DNA from 3 places in the Photobacterium kasasachensis genome. Region 2 is predicted to be linked to each of the others. Evidence: riboswitches for the same ligand, from Rfam matches in the RefSeq annotation. Region 2 holds a riboswitch; each other region holds the start of a gene.
What was found. A riboswitch is a leader RNA that binds a small molecule or an ion and turns the genes downstream of it on or off. The one in region 2 is predicted to bind lysine.

Region 1 (4,540 bases), on a different contig from region 2:
AAATCGAAGAGAATTACCATGCGCCGGTTGTCTATGTCTCGAATGCGTCACGGGCGGTCGGCGTTTGCTCGGCACTGCTTTCTGATGAACAGCGCCCTGCGTTTGTCGAACGTTTGGATAAAGAGTATGTGGTGGTACGGGATCAACATGCGCGTAAAAAACCGCGTACCGCGCCTGTCACCCTGGAAGAAGCCCGTGCCAATAAGGTGAACATTGACTGGGCGGCCTATCAGCCTCCAGTTCCGGCAAAGGGCGGGATCCATACATTCACAGATTTCCCTGTGTCTACGTTGCGTGAATATATCGATTGGACCCCGTTCTTCATGACCTGGTCGCTCAGTGGTAAATACCCGACAATTTTGAGACATGAAGTTGTTGGCGAAGAAGCGCAGCGTTTGTTTGACGATGCCAATAAGCTACTGGACGAGATTGAGCAGACCGGCATGATCAAGGCCAACGGGGTCTGTGGGTTGTTCCCTGCCAATAATATTGGTGATGACATTGAAGTTTACACCGATGAGTCTCGTACCGAGGTGTTGACGACTTTGCATGGCCTACGCCAGCAGACGAAAAAGCCCAAAGGGCCAAACTACTGCCTGTCAGATTATATTGCCCCGAAAGAAAGCGGAAAGGCAGACTGGATTGGTGCGTTTGCGGTCACTGGCGGGATCGGTGAATATGAGATTGCGGATCAATTCAAGGCCAAGGGCGATGATTACAACGCTATTATGATCCAGGCGGTAGCCGATCGTCTGGCAGAGGCATTTGCCGAGTATATGCATAAAATAGTGCGCAAAGAAATCTGGGGCTACGCGGCTGATGAGAACCTGAATAATGAGGATTTGATCCGCGAGAAGTACCAGGGTATTCGTCCTGCGCCCGGCTATCCTGCCTGTCCGGAGCATACGGAAAAAGGGGAGATTTGGAAGCTGCTGGATGTTGAGTCAAACACCGGAATGAAGTTGACTGAAAGCTTTGCGATGTGGCCGGGAGCGGCCGTATCGGGCTGGTATTTCTCACATCCGGATACGCGTTATTTTGCTGTGGCACAGATACAAGGTGATCAGCGTGACAGTTATGCCGAGCGCAAAGGCTGGGATCTGGTTGAAGCTGAAAAATGGCTGGGGCCAAACCTATAATGCTGTATCGATAGTGAAATAAACAGGGCGCCGTTTGGCGCCCTGTTCGTAGTTAAGACTCAGTGAGGATCTACTCGAAAATCTTCTGATGCAGCGCTTTCACGACTGACTTGGCATCTTGTTCCTTAACGAGGAAGCAAAGATTGTGCGGGCTGGCACCATAGCAGATCATACGCAGGTTATAGTCTTCCAATGTCCCGAATATTTGCTTGGCCGAGCCCTTTGTGCTGCTCATTTGATTGCCGATAAGCGCCACGAGACATAAGCCTTGTTCAACCTCGACCCGGCACAGTTCGCTTAGCGCTTCAACGGCTTTCGGCGGCAGGGTCGGTGCGCCGCCGCCGGTATCGGTCTGATCCAGTGTTAGCGAGACACTCACCTCTGAAGTCGTGATGAGATCGACAGATACCTTGTGCTCGGCGAGTATACGGAACACTTCGGCCAGGAAGCCATAGGCGTGGAACATATTCAGGCTTGTCAGTGTCACCATTGTTTGGTTGCAACGCAGGGCCAATGCCCGAAATAGCGGCGCGTCATCAACGTTTTCACGGATCCATGTGCCACCTTGCTCCGGTGCTTTGGACGAGCCGATAAATACCGGGATTTGCTGGCGTACAGCCGGTACCAGGGTTGATGGATGGAGGATCTTGGCACCGAAGTTGGCCATTTCCGAGGCTTCGCTAAAGCTGATTTCCTTTATTGGCTTGGCGGCTGCGGCTATACGGGGATCGGTGGTGTACATTCCCGGAACATCGGTCCAAATTTCCAGTGTAGAGGCGTCAACAGCTTCGGCGACCAGAGCTGCACTGTAGTCACTGCCCCCACGGCCCAAAGTTGTCGTCTGTCCCTTGCTGTCCGAGCCAATGAAGCCCTGTGAGATCACAACCTGATTTTCCAGCAGCGGCTGTAGTTTGTCCGCAGCAAGCTGGCGAATCGCTTCAGGTTGCGGGATGGCTTTTCCGAACTGGCTGTCTGTTCGCATGATGTCACGAATATCGAAACGTACAGAGTCGACATCCATTTCATTGAGAATTTGGGTAAACAGATGGGTGGATAGTAATTCACCGTGAGAAACCAGTTGGTCAGTCAGCTGCACGCTTGGTTGCGAGGCTGCTTGTTCTGCTAGCGTAGACACTGAATCAACTAAGCTATCAATTTCTGAAACCACGCTCTCTGGCGATTGCAGTTCGCTGAGCACGTTGTGATGTATTTGGCCTAGTCGGGTCAATAGTTGCTGGCGACGGTCAGGTTCAGTCACTCCATTGGCCAGCTCGACAAGCAGGTTGGTTACACCAGAGCATGCACTGATTAACACGATACGGGCGGCTGGGTTATGTTTGATGATGGCGGCGCTACGGCTCATCGCCGTAAAATCGGCAACGCTGGTTCCACCAAACTTTGCGACAGTCAGGGCTGTGGCATGATTATCTACAGGGCTCAAAGCAAGTCTCCCAATAACAGTAAAATTATAACGAAAAATAGGGAATTTACTCGGGAGGATATTTCCCGACGTCCAATTGTCAGGAGAGCAGATAGGCGAGACGTATTGATAGCGCTACAACCAGAAGCTCCCCACCTTTCACTCGAGAAAGGTGACAGCCAGAAGGATTCAACCTTCGTGGCCGATACTGCAGGCCCCCTGTCCGGCAGTATCTCGGCGTTACTCCCCCTCTCTTATGCTGCCTTGGGGTGGGGCCCCGCAACATAGATACCTGGGTAACGCTCCTCTTCTGTTTTTACCTGATGGTATTCCTGCCATCAGGATGAACAAAAAACGATCTCCATTGAAGCGAATTTGTTGCTCGTTTGTCAATGCTTGTGTGGGAAATTATGCAAATAAATTGCAATAATCCTGTCGGGCAATTTTTATGCTTTCGCCGCATGACTTGCTTCGAAATGAAATTCCTTTAATACTGGTTATCTGCGCTAAGGCCAACTGATACGACATCAGTGAGCGAGTGACTGAGTCTTTCGCTGGCATAGCATTGCACCCTACACAGCTCTTCAGGGAATCACCGAACTCTTATATAAGGGAGATACAATAATGACAATCGGTAGTTTTTATCCGCCACAAAGAACATTAATGGGCCCCGGCCCATCTGATATTTACCCGCAGGTACTACAGGCGTTGAGTCGTCCTACGATCGGCCACCTGGACCCTCTGTTTATCGGCATGATGGATGAGCTGAAGCAGTTGTTGCAGTATGCCTTCCAGACTCAGAATACTTTTACAATTGCCGTTTCTGCTCCGGGTAGTGCCGGGATGGAAGCTTGTTTCGTTAACCTGGTTGAGCCTGGCGACAAAGTGATTGTCTGCCGTAACGGTGTGTTTGGTGAGCGGATGCGCGAGAATGTCGAGCGCTGTGGCGGCGTCGCGGTTATGGTGGACAATACTTGGGGCGAGCCGGTAGATCCGAGCTTGGTTGAGCAGGCACTGGCGGCTAATCCGGATGCCAAAATTGTTGCCTTCGTCCATGCCGAAACATCTACCGGAGCCCTGACTGATGCCGAGGCGATTGCCAAGCTTGCCAGGCAGCATGATTGCTTAACGATTGTCGATGCGGTGACTTCTCTGGGTGGGGTGCCTCTGCTGGTGGATGAGTGGCAGCTTGATGCGGTTTATTCTGGCAGCCAGAAGTGCCTGTCATGTGTGCCGGGTTTGTCGCCGCTGACCTTTTCGCAGAGTGCTGTCGATAAGATCCAAAGCCGTAAGACACCGGTACAAAGCTGGTTCCTGGATCAAAGCCTGGTACTAGGATACTGGAGTGGAGAGGGTAAGCGCAGCTATCACCATACCGCGCCGGTCAATAGCCTGTATGCGCTGCATGAGGCGCTTGTTCTGTTACAGAATGAAGGACTGAAAAATGCCTGGCAGCGCCATAAGGATGTTCATCTGGAGCTTCGCGAGGGACTGGAAAAGCTAGGTATCGAGTTTGTGGTTGATGAAGCCAGTCGTCTGCCGCAACTGAATGCGGTGCATATTCCGGATGGGGTGGATGATGCCCTAGTACGCAAGACCTTGCTTGAGCGTTATAACCTGGAAATTGGTGCAGGCCTTGGCGCGTTGGCCGGTAAAGCTTGGCGTATAGGCTTGATGGGGTATGCCGCCCGTAGTGAAAATGTGGCTTTGTGTCTGAAAGCCCTGGAAACGACACTGAAGTAATCCCTTTCGCGATTGCGCAATTTAGCAAAACGGCTACTACGGTAGCCGTTTTGATTTGAGGAGAAGCTGGGTTATTTCGTCGCTGCAGGCTAGTGTGTTTACTTATCTGTATCCGGAGCAGTATGGCTCAGAATTGGCGTTGCCTCACTCGAGGTAAAGTCCATATTAGGAAACAGATATTGCGCCTCTTGCCGAATTTGTTCTGCCTGACTGGTATTGCCAAGCAGATGATAGGCGG
Region 2 (4,540 bases):
ACGGCCGGTTTCATCCTGTCGGATCACCATATTGGCTTTTCGGCCACAGTGGCAAATAGTTTTCAGCTCGACCAGCTTATCGGCCCATGACAGCAAGTATTTGCTTCCCTCGAACAATTCACCACGGAAATCACTGCGCAGGCCGTAACACAAGACAGGAATATGCATTTTATCCACTACCTCGGTCAACTGATATACCTGCTCTTTGGTGAGGAACTGGCACTCATCAATTAATACACAGTCGATTTTATTCGTTGCATGAATATCCTGAAGCTTACAGTACAAATCATCCTTCGAATTAAACAGTTCAGCATCTTCCTGTAGCCCGATACGCGAACTCACCCTGCCTTTGCCGTAGCGGTCATCGATAGCAGCGGTAAAGATCACCGGAGTCATTCCACGCTCACGATAGTTAAAAGATGACTGTAATAACGTCGTTGACTTACCCGCATTCATTGCCGAGTAATAGAAATACATCTGGGCCATAAGGCTCCCCGTCCAAGCGCAAAAAAACTGCCGAAATGCTACAGAAAACGGCACCGAATTAAAAGCGTCAGCATCAATGAAAAGGTAACAAATACTAAGCGGAAGATAAGAAAAAAGCCTGCAATCACATTGCAGGCTTTTCATCAAAACAGAAGCTGGAAGTTATTAGCTTTTCATATTAGCGGCCAGCGCTGAAGGGCGACGAGACAGCCACATCAGCAGCAGACAAACCAGGATAAAGGTAATTGTTGCTGCCATGAATGCCACAGCCATCGAGCTGGTCAAACCCAGCACTAGGAAGCCGACTGTCGATACCACCGCCACGGCTACAGCATATGGTAGCTGCGTTGCAACGTGGTCAATATGGTGACAGCGTGCACCGGTTGAAGACAGAATTGTCGTATCCGAGATTGGCGAACAGTGGTCACCAAACACCGAACCGGCCAGTACTGCGCCCAGCATCGGCAACATCAGAGCAATCTCAGTCGCTCCCGCCAAGTCACCGGCGATAGGCAGCATAATACCGAATGTCCCCCAAGAGGTACCGGTCGAGAACGCCATCAGACCTGCCAGCAGGAACAGGATTGCCGGAAGTAGCATCGGGTTGATATTGCCCTGCACCAAGGTCGAGAGGTATTTACCCGTTGCCATATCGCTGATCACGCTACCGATACTCCAGGCAAACAACAAGATCAGGATGGCACCAAACATTGACTTCGCACCAATCCACATCGTACTGGTAACATCAGCCATTGGCAGACGCTGGCGCAATACTGGTACTAGCGCAGCCAGCAGACCAACAGTACCGCCGTATACCAGCGACATACCAACATCGGTATTTTCAAACGCGCCCAGAATATTAAAGGCAAGACCGTCGGCAGCCAGCGCCTGGTAACCGGTGAAGATCATAAAGAAGAAGGTCGCGAAGATCAGGGCAACAATTGGCATGATCAAATCGGATACACGGCCCTTATCGCTTTCTTCAATTTCCAGCTCGTCATTCAGATCCTTTGCCTGGCTGTCATCATCGCCGTCGTCAAAGCCATGACCATGGCTCGCCTGAAGTTCATGCTTCTTCATTGCACCGATATCCAGCTGGAACCAGGCCACAACAAATACCATTAATAGTGCAAAGACCGCATAGAAGTTCATTGGAGCAAGCTGAATAAATGCACTTAATGCTGAATATTCAGTGATGCCATGTGAAACCAGAATACCGCCAATCAGGGTAATAATATAAGCACCCCAGCTGGATGCCGGCATCAGCACACACATCGGAGCAGCCGTTGAGTCGAGAATATAGGCCAGTTTTGCACGGGACACATAAAAGCGGTCAGTTACCGGACGGGAAATCGAGCCCACTGCCAAGCTATTAAAATAGTCATCGACAAAAATGAATACACCCAGAAAAGCAGCCAGCAGCTTAGCGCCACGTTTGCTTTTAATTTTGGTCTGCGCCCACTCGGCAAACGCACGGGTACCGCCCGAGAGCGTCAATAATGCCGTCGTCATCCCCAGTAAAATAAGGAAGGCGACGATACTCATATTCCAGCTATTAATTGCTCCGTCATCAATGAAAAGTCCCTTCACTGTGGTACCGACATATCCTGCCGTTGCACCAAAGGAGAAGTCAGTCAATAACAATGAGCCGAGAAGGACACCAACGCCTAATGAAATCAAAACGCGGCGAGTTAAAATCGCTAGACCTAACGCCACCAATGGCGGTAGAAGCGAAATAGAAGAATGGGAAAAATCTACAATGTTCATGATCTCAATAACAACCGATTTTGGTTGGAGATCTACTGCTGAACACGACAATGTCGCGAGAAAAGAGCATAAGAAGAGGATGTTACCTTTTCCGACCCCACAGTAGCGCTCCATAGTTAATGTAATTATATACTATGGCAGTGTTGCCCCTATTCGGTGACAACCCCAGCAAGAAGGAGTGATAATCCTTACTTACTTCGGCATTGGCTCCTTTTGCAGATCATCATTGGAATCACCCTCCAACCTGCTACTTATAGACAATGCGCCTCTACCCTTAGTCAAGGAATGGCTAATTCTACGGGATAGCGATTCATTTGCAACAACTTCAAGTGAAAAAATTAACACGAATAGTGAATAATCTTGCTCGCATGCCGAAAAAACAACCAACTATCGAGCCTCTATATTGCCCCAATATGAAATAGCACGCACTTAATTATTCTGATCAATACCACTATTCTCTTGATTAATTGCACTAACAGCATGGGTTAGATGTTATTACAAATGAGATTATTTGAACCCAATTAGAAAAATTTCAAATAGAGAGTGGATATTTTATTTGGCATCAGGGTATTAAAAGTATTATTATTGCAATTATTGATTTGAGACTGCTATTATTATTTAAAATAGTTTTAGGCCAACAGGAAATTAAAAATGTCTGATGCAATGAAAGCGCTGTTAAACCTACGTAGCCTTCGCGCTCTTTCTCGTGAATATACTCTAGAACAACTTCAAGAAGCTCTAGAGAAACTACAAACTGTCGTTACTGAACGTGAAGAAGCTGAAGCTGAAGAACGTGCAAAAGAAAATGAACGTAACGAGAAACTGGCTCAGTACCGTGAAATGCTTCTAGCTGACGGCATCGACCCGGAAGAATTACTGGCAACACTAAGCAAAGCTCCTAAAGCAAAACGTGCTGCTCGTCCTGCTAAATATAAATTCCTTGATGAAAACGGCGAAGAAAAAACTTGGACAGGTCAAGGCCGTACACCAAGTGCACTGAAGAAAGCACTTGATGAAGGCAAATCTCTAGAAGAGTTCGAAATCAAATAAACGCTGAATATAAGCTGAACAAAAGCCTGGAATAATTCCAGGCTTTTTTGTATCTGGCCTTCGCAGACATGCCTGTCATGCCTCCCTATAAAGGGCTAGCTGCTGGGCGGAAATCAAATACCATTCATTGAATTAATAACTCTGACGATAGAACTCAGCGTGTTTTATCAAAGATAAAAAAGCCAGACATTATGTCTGGCTTTCTTTTCAACCTTATCGTATTTGATCAGCCAAGTGGCTAACAGCGAGCGCAAAATAATGTGATCGATTCCACTTTAGCAACGTCTGGTAATTTCCGTATACCAAGTATGCCCTGCCATGATTATCATCGGGTTGAATAAGCCAAGCTTTAATATCAGCCTTGGGTAGAGACTGCCCGTTTAATCTTCTGACACCTAGCTGTTGCCATTCTGCCAGAGGACGACCTTTATCCTTTTCAATACCCAGAAGTGACTCATCTATACCATTCGGTATTTTCACCTGCCGTCCCCAGGTATATTTATCATCCCAGCCTGACTTGCTCAGATAATTGGCTGCCGAGGCAAATACATCTGCCTCCGTGTTCCAAATATCAATGCGACCATCATTATTTCCATCGACCGCATAGGCTAAAAATGACGTCGGCATAAACTGAGGCTGCCCCATCGCTCCCGCCCAGGAACCTTTCATCTTCGCTGGGGTGATATGTCCGGCATCCAAAATTTCTAGCGCCGCCATCACCTGGCCACGGAAAAAAGCTTCTCGGCGCCCTTCATAAGCTAATGTAGAGAGCGCTTCAATCACATTGTAATTTCCCATCAGACGACCGAAGTTACTTTCTACGCCCCACAGGGCGACAATAAACCTTGGCTGTACGCCCAGCTGCCGACCAATTTTATCCAATGCCGTTTTGTGCTTCCGATATAACTGGTTTGCTTGCTTAACTTTCCATTCCGGAACTGCCCGGGGGATATATTCATCTAAGGTCAGCTTTTTTTCAGGCTGGTTTTTATCAGCCTTAACGGCACGCTCAGTAAATGTAATACCGTCAAAAGCAGAGTTGATTATCGACTCTGAAATTCCATTTTCCCGGGCTTCAGCTTTCAGCCCGAGTACATATTCGTCAAACCCTGCATCGGCCGCAAAGGCCGATGACGAGATCCCTAAACCTAAGGCCACCAGGGCCGACATCAATCTCTTACGCATAGTTACCCTTTTGCATCTTTTCCGACTTTGTCGGCCTTATATTTCTCAAGCA
Region 3 (4,540 bases), on a different contig from region 2:
ACTTCAACAAGTTCGGTCGCAACTATCAGGTTAATGTCCAATCACAGGATAGCTTCCGACAGGAGCCCGAGCAGATTGCTCAGTTGAAAGTGCGCAATGCCAGTGGCGATATGATCCCGCTGGGATCGTTTATTTCGGTTCATCATTCAGCTGGTCCGGATCGTGTCATGCACTATAACGGATTTACGACCGCAGAGGTGAATGCGTCTCCGGCTCCAGGATTCAGCTCCGGTCAGGCTCAGGCCGCAATGGAGAAAATTCTGGCAGAAACACTGCCACATGGCATGAGCTATGAGTGGACGGAACTGGCCTATCAGCAACAGCTGGCTGGTAATACGGCGATGTATGTTTTCCCGTTGGTTGTACTGTTGGTCTTTTTGGTGCTGGCTGCACAGTACGAGAGCCTGAGCTTGCCGCTGGCCATCATTTTGATTGTACCGATGACCTTATTGTCGGCTATTACCGGCGTGATCATCTATGGCGGTGACAACAATATCTTCACCCAGATTGGCTTTATTGTTCTGGTGGGTTTGGCTACGAAGAATGCGATTTTGATTGTCGAATTTGCCCGCGAGAAGGAACATGAAGGGTTTACCGTAAGGGAAGCTATCCTTGAAGCCAGCCATCAGCGCTTAAGACCGATCCTGATGACCTCGATAGCCTTCATTATGGGGGTACTGCCGATGGTGATTTCGACAGGTGCCGGTGCAGAAATGCGCCAGGCGATGGGGGTTGCGGTGTTCTCCGGCATGATTGGTGTCACTATCTTTGGTCTGTTGCTGACGCCGGTATTCTATGTGCTGATACGCAAATATTTAGGAAGGGCCTCCCTGAATAAAGCAGAAGAGAAAAGTAAAGTTGGGCCTGACGGAGTGATTGAGGCGAGCTAAATGGATATGTTCAGATACTGTTTGATTGCATCGGCATTGTTACTGACAGCATGTAGTTGGGTAGGGGGTGATTGTGATCCGCCTGAGATATTTGCGAGTGATTTGGCCCGCATTCAAATGCGCTCGTTAGAGCAGCACTTGTGGCAAGTTGGTGATATTGAAGCCGGCACGTTACCGAACCAGCGTATTGATGGTGGACCTCAGGATTATCGACTACTGCAGGTTGGTATGAGAGGGCAAGTACATGAGGATGATAATTGCCAGAGTGACACGCCAGTTCAACTGACGGTTGGTTCAGGGTGGATTATTGAACCGATTGGAACCAGTTTGTGTGACTATGATCCTAACAGTACTGAACACCTGGCGAGTGTCGATAGCTTATAACGGCTAGATTTTTAATCAGCAACGGGGAAGCTCCTTTATAGGTGCTTCCCCGTTTTTTATTAGATATTTGCTACCCACCGATTAACAGCAGCATCTGCTTCCAGAAGCGGGGTTAGCTCCTGTAACTCTTCACTGTAAAGAGGAGGGCGAAGCTCAGCACTCGCAATGCGCCCCTGACGTTTCATTAATGCTTTCACCGGAATTGGGTTTGCGGCGCAAAACAGGCTATTCCCCGCTTGTTGCCACAAGGTTTTGAAACTTGGTTCGGATTGGTTAGCGTCGCTAGCAAGATCAAGGCTCTGTCTGACATAGCGTGCAGTGGCTTCTGGCCAGGCATTGGCAGCCACAGAAACGAGGCCGCATGCGCCTTTGGCAATAAAATCAACGAGCAGGCCGTCATCACCACAGAAGAACTCGAGCGATGGTGCAGAGTGGTAATAGCGACTGAATATATCGGCACTCCCGCTGGCTTCTTTCACAGCCCAGGTATTGGTATGCTCTGCAAGCTGCCCCAGTACTTGCTCATCGAGAGCGACACCGGTACGAGAAGGCACGTTGTAAATCATACACGGCCAGTTGCTGGCATCAAGCAGGCTGCTAAACCATTTTCGCTGACTGGTTGCGCCGGGCTTTGCATAAAGTGGCACGGGTAAGAGCAGGGCATCAATTGGATAATCTTTCAGGAAATCCAGCCACTGTAGCTGCTGGTGTAGCTGAAAACCGCCGACACCAACCATTAAAGGTACAGAAAGTGACATATCACAAACATGCCGGACAATGGCTTGTTGCTCGTCTTGGGTCATTGCCAGTGCTTCGCCGGTACTGCCTAGCAGTAGGATCCCGTTCCCGGCGGTGTCTTGTTCCTTGGCGAGTTGGCTCAGGGTTGCAAAATCAATAGACTCGTCAGGCAGGAACGGAGTGATGAGGGCCGTCCATAATGTAGTCTGTTGCAAGCGTTCATTCCCGTAAGCGGGAGTTGTAGTGTGATTAGGCATCTCTTGTCCGAACTTGTTGCTATCCGTAAAGAGAGCTTGGTATTGCGAAGGCGCCAGGGGCTAGAGGCCACAAGAAAGGCGATAAAACACAAACACCAGAAGCTCTCCACCATAGGTGACAGTCCTGGGGATTCAGCCCCAGCAACCGATAAGTATTACTTCCAAACGCAAACCTATCTCGGCGTTAATCCCCCCTTATCTGCTGTCATTGGTATTTGGATACCTCGAACAGACTCCCTGGTTAACGCACCTCTTCTGATCCCATCATTTCGGGATGCCTTGATTCAAACATCTAACATGGCAATGTGTCAATAATGTTGTGAATATTTATGCAGAAAGAGTTTGATAAGCCGTCAGGGTGCTCGAATATACAGACTAAGAGGGCACAAAAAAGGCGCTACGTACTCGGTAGCGCCGATGCATATATTAAGGACGGGTAGGTGAGATAGTCAATGGTTCAAATGTGGCAATGGCGTTTCCACCAGCTCCCGGATGATCAACATACGAGGTATCTTGCATTAACGTATAGTAAACATCGACATAGTCATCATCATTAACTAGCAGGCCATCAGGAATGGCGGCAATGATCTTGCCTGTAATTTGCGGAATGATGGCATAAGCCTGAACCTCAGGATCCGGGATCATTTTTAGCACTTCTTCCGCTACTTTTACGAGTAATTTAGCCAGTTCTTTATAATCCGTTCCGTCATCCTGCTCCATTAAAATCATGTCGGCAGCGCCCCAGCGGTAGCGAGACCAGTGGATGGCAATCTGGTTCGGATAGTAATCCTTGTTGTCATAATCGAGGTACGGCATTTCAATCAAGTCGAGTGTCGGTTCGTCTCGGCTTGGGTTAACACCGGTAACAATGGCATAGACTTCGGCCTTGCCGGAAATCCATGGTTCCTCATCATCCGCCAAGCGAATCTTTTTGATTGCGGTTGTTGAGATTGGCGACGCTGAGCTGGTTCCAAAACTGGACTTAAGCTGTGTTTGCTGGACGGTATCGCTGTCACCCTGTATTACAGCAGGCTGACCCAGTTTTTGCATCTCAGCTTGCATTGCCTGCAGACCTGCTTTTAGCTCTTTAGCACTGTTGTTGTCGACAACAAACACAGGCACGTCAGGCATTTTGTACGCATCAAGCTGATGAAGCTGCCCGTAGATGTCGTAGGCTTCGATATATTGCCATGATTCATCATCACCTTTTGGCTCAAAGGCGAACAAAGGGCTCATGCCGTCTTTCCATTCTTGTACCATGGACTTGTCAGCAAGTCTTACTTCAAGTAGTTCATCTGTATAGGCAGAAACGCCTTTCATCGTCCTTATACTGGTATCGGCTTTGTACATTTGCTGGGTAAAAGACGACTCAGGTTCTTCGATTAGCAGTGTTGATAGCGAAATTGTTAGGTTCTGATCAGAGATTTGAGATTTAAGGGTTTGTTCAATATCTGCGTAACTGGTACTCAGCTGTTTAGCCAGCCCCTGTTTGTGCTGTGCAATGACTTCGGCATTTTGATTGGGAGATTGATTGGTAGCCTGTTCATCAGACTGGCACCCAGCCACAGTCAAAGCGAGTAATAAGCATATTGGTGTTATTTTTTTCATTGTATGCCTCTGGATAGTTTCTATTGTGTATAGAGCTAAAGCTCTATGGTTAATAGTCCGTCATGGCATAGGTCAATTCAATATAATCTCAAAAACAAAGCAAATTATTGCTGACAAGATCAAATACAGCGCCCTTCAATGGCTGGTTCTTCACCCAGATGTCACACTGAGCGTGGTTTGGCAAAACCGTTGTATTCTTTAAGGGCAGGAAGCCTAAAGGCTTTAGGCTTCCTGCTATATCTTTGAGCTGAAGGTGGATTATCGGGACTTTAATGTGTTCTTAGGATACTCGCCAAACATTCTAAAGTAGTCTTTGCTAAATCGACCTTGGTTAACCACACCATACAGACTCAATAGTTGAGCAATGTTATTGCAATTTTTAGAGGCAAGATCTTGCCTGATCATATACAAGCGCCGAATTGTCAAATATTGCTTAGGTGTAACGGAAAGCAGCTGCTTAAAGGCATATTCTAATGTTCTGATACTGCAAAAACATTGTTCAGCGATATCTGGTATTGATACATAGATGTCATGGCTGCTGTTGATATATTCAAGTGCTCTTGTGACAATGGCATGTCGTTTGTTGTATGGAATGCCTGATTTTTTTAACTCGTTGCTATCATCTATAAAGAGTATTCTTATCGCGTTGGCAATATAGCATTG

Region 1: it holds a riboswitch for lysine, as region 2 does, so the genes downstream of both, lysC (lysine-sensitive aspartokinase 3) here and L4D19_RS08610 (Na+/H+ antiporter NhaC family protein) in region 2, are expected to answer to the same signal.
Region 3: it holds a riboswitch for lysine, as region 2 does, so the genes downstream of both, dapA (4-hydroxy-tetrahydrodipicolinate synthase) here and L4D19_RS08610 (Na+/H+ antiporter NhaC family protein) in region 2, are expected to answer to the same signal.

What each region holds. Positions count from the first base shown of each region.
Region 1 is NZ_JAKJSH010000027.1:6,179-10,718, forward strand. Features, by position in the region: gene metH (methionine synthase) at 1-1,139, shown strand, start outside; gene lysC (lysine-sensitive aspartokinase 3) at 1,210-2,580, opposite strand; lysine riboswitch at 2,697-2,877, opposite strand; gene L4D19_RS26530 (pyridoxal-phosphate-dependent aminotransferase family protein) at 3,184-4,302, shown strand; gene L4D19_RS26535 (PglL family O-oligosaccharyltransferase) at 4,401-4,540, opposite strand, start outside.
Region 2 is NZ_JAKJSH010000006.1:192,097-196,636, reverse strand. Features, by position in the region: gene L4D19_RS08615 (thymidine kinase) at 1-486, opposite strand, end outside; gene L4D19_RS08610 (Na+/H+ antiporter NhaC family protein) at 652-2,253, opposite strand; lysine riboswitch at 2,349-2,532, opposite strand; gene L4D19_RS08605 (H-NS family histone-like protein) at 2,905-3,303, shown strand; gene L4D19_RS08600 (lytic murein transglycosylase) at 3,517-4,488, opposite strand; gene L4D19_RS08595 (YcgL domain-containing protein) at 4,491-4,540, opposite strand, start outside.
Region 3 is NZ_JAKJSH010000029.1:36,282-40,821, reverse strand. Features, by position in the region: gene L4D19_RS27340 (efflux RND transporter permease subunit) at 1-890, shown strand, start outside; gene L4D19_RS27335 (hypothetical protein) at 891-1,274, shown strand; gene dapA (4-hydroxy-tetrahydrodipicolinate synthase) at 1,334-2,227, opposite strand; lysine riboswitch at 2,361-2,532, opposite strand; gene L4D19_RS27325 (DUF3103 domain-containing protein) at 2,696-3,877, opposite strand; gene L4D19_RS27320 (helix-turn-helix domain-containing protein) at 4,136-4,540, opposite strand, start outside.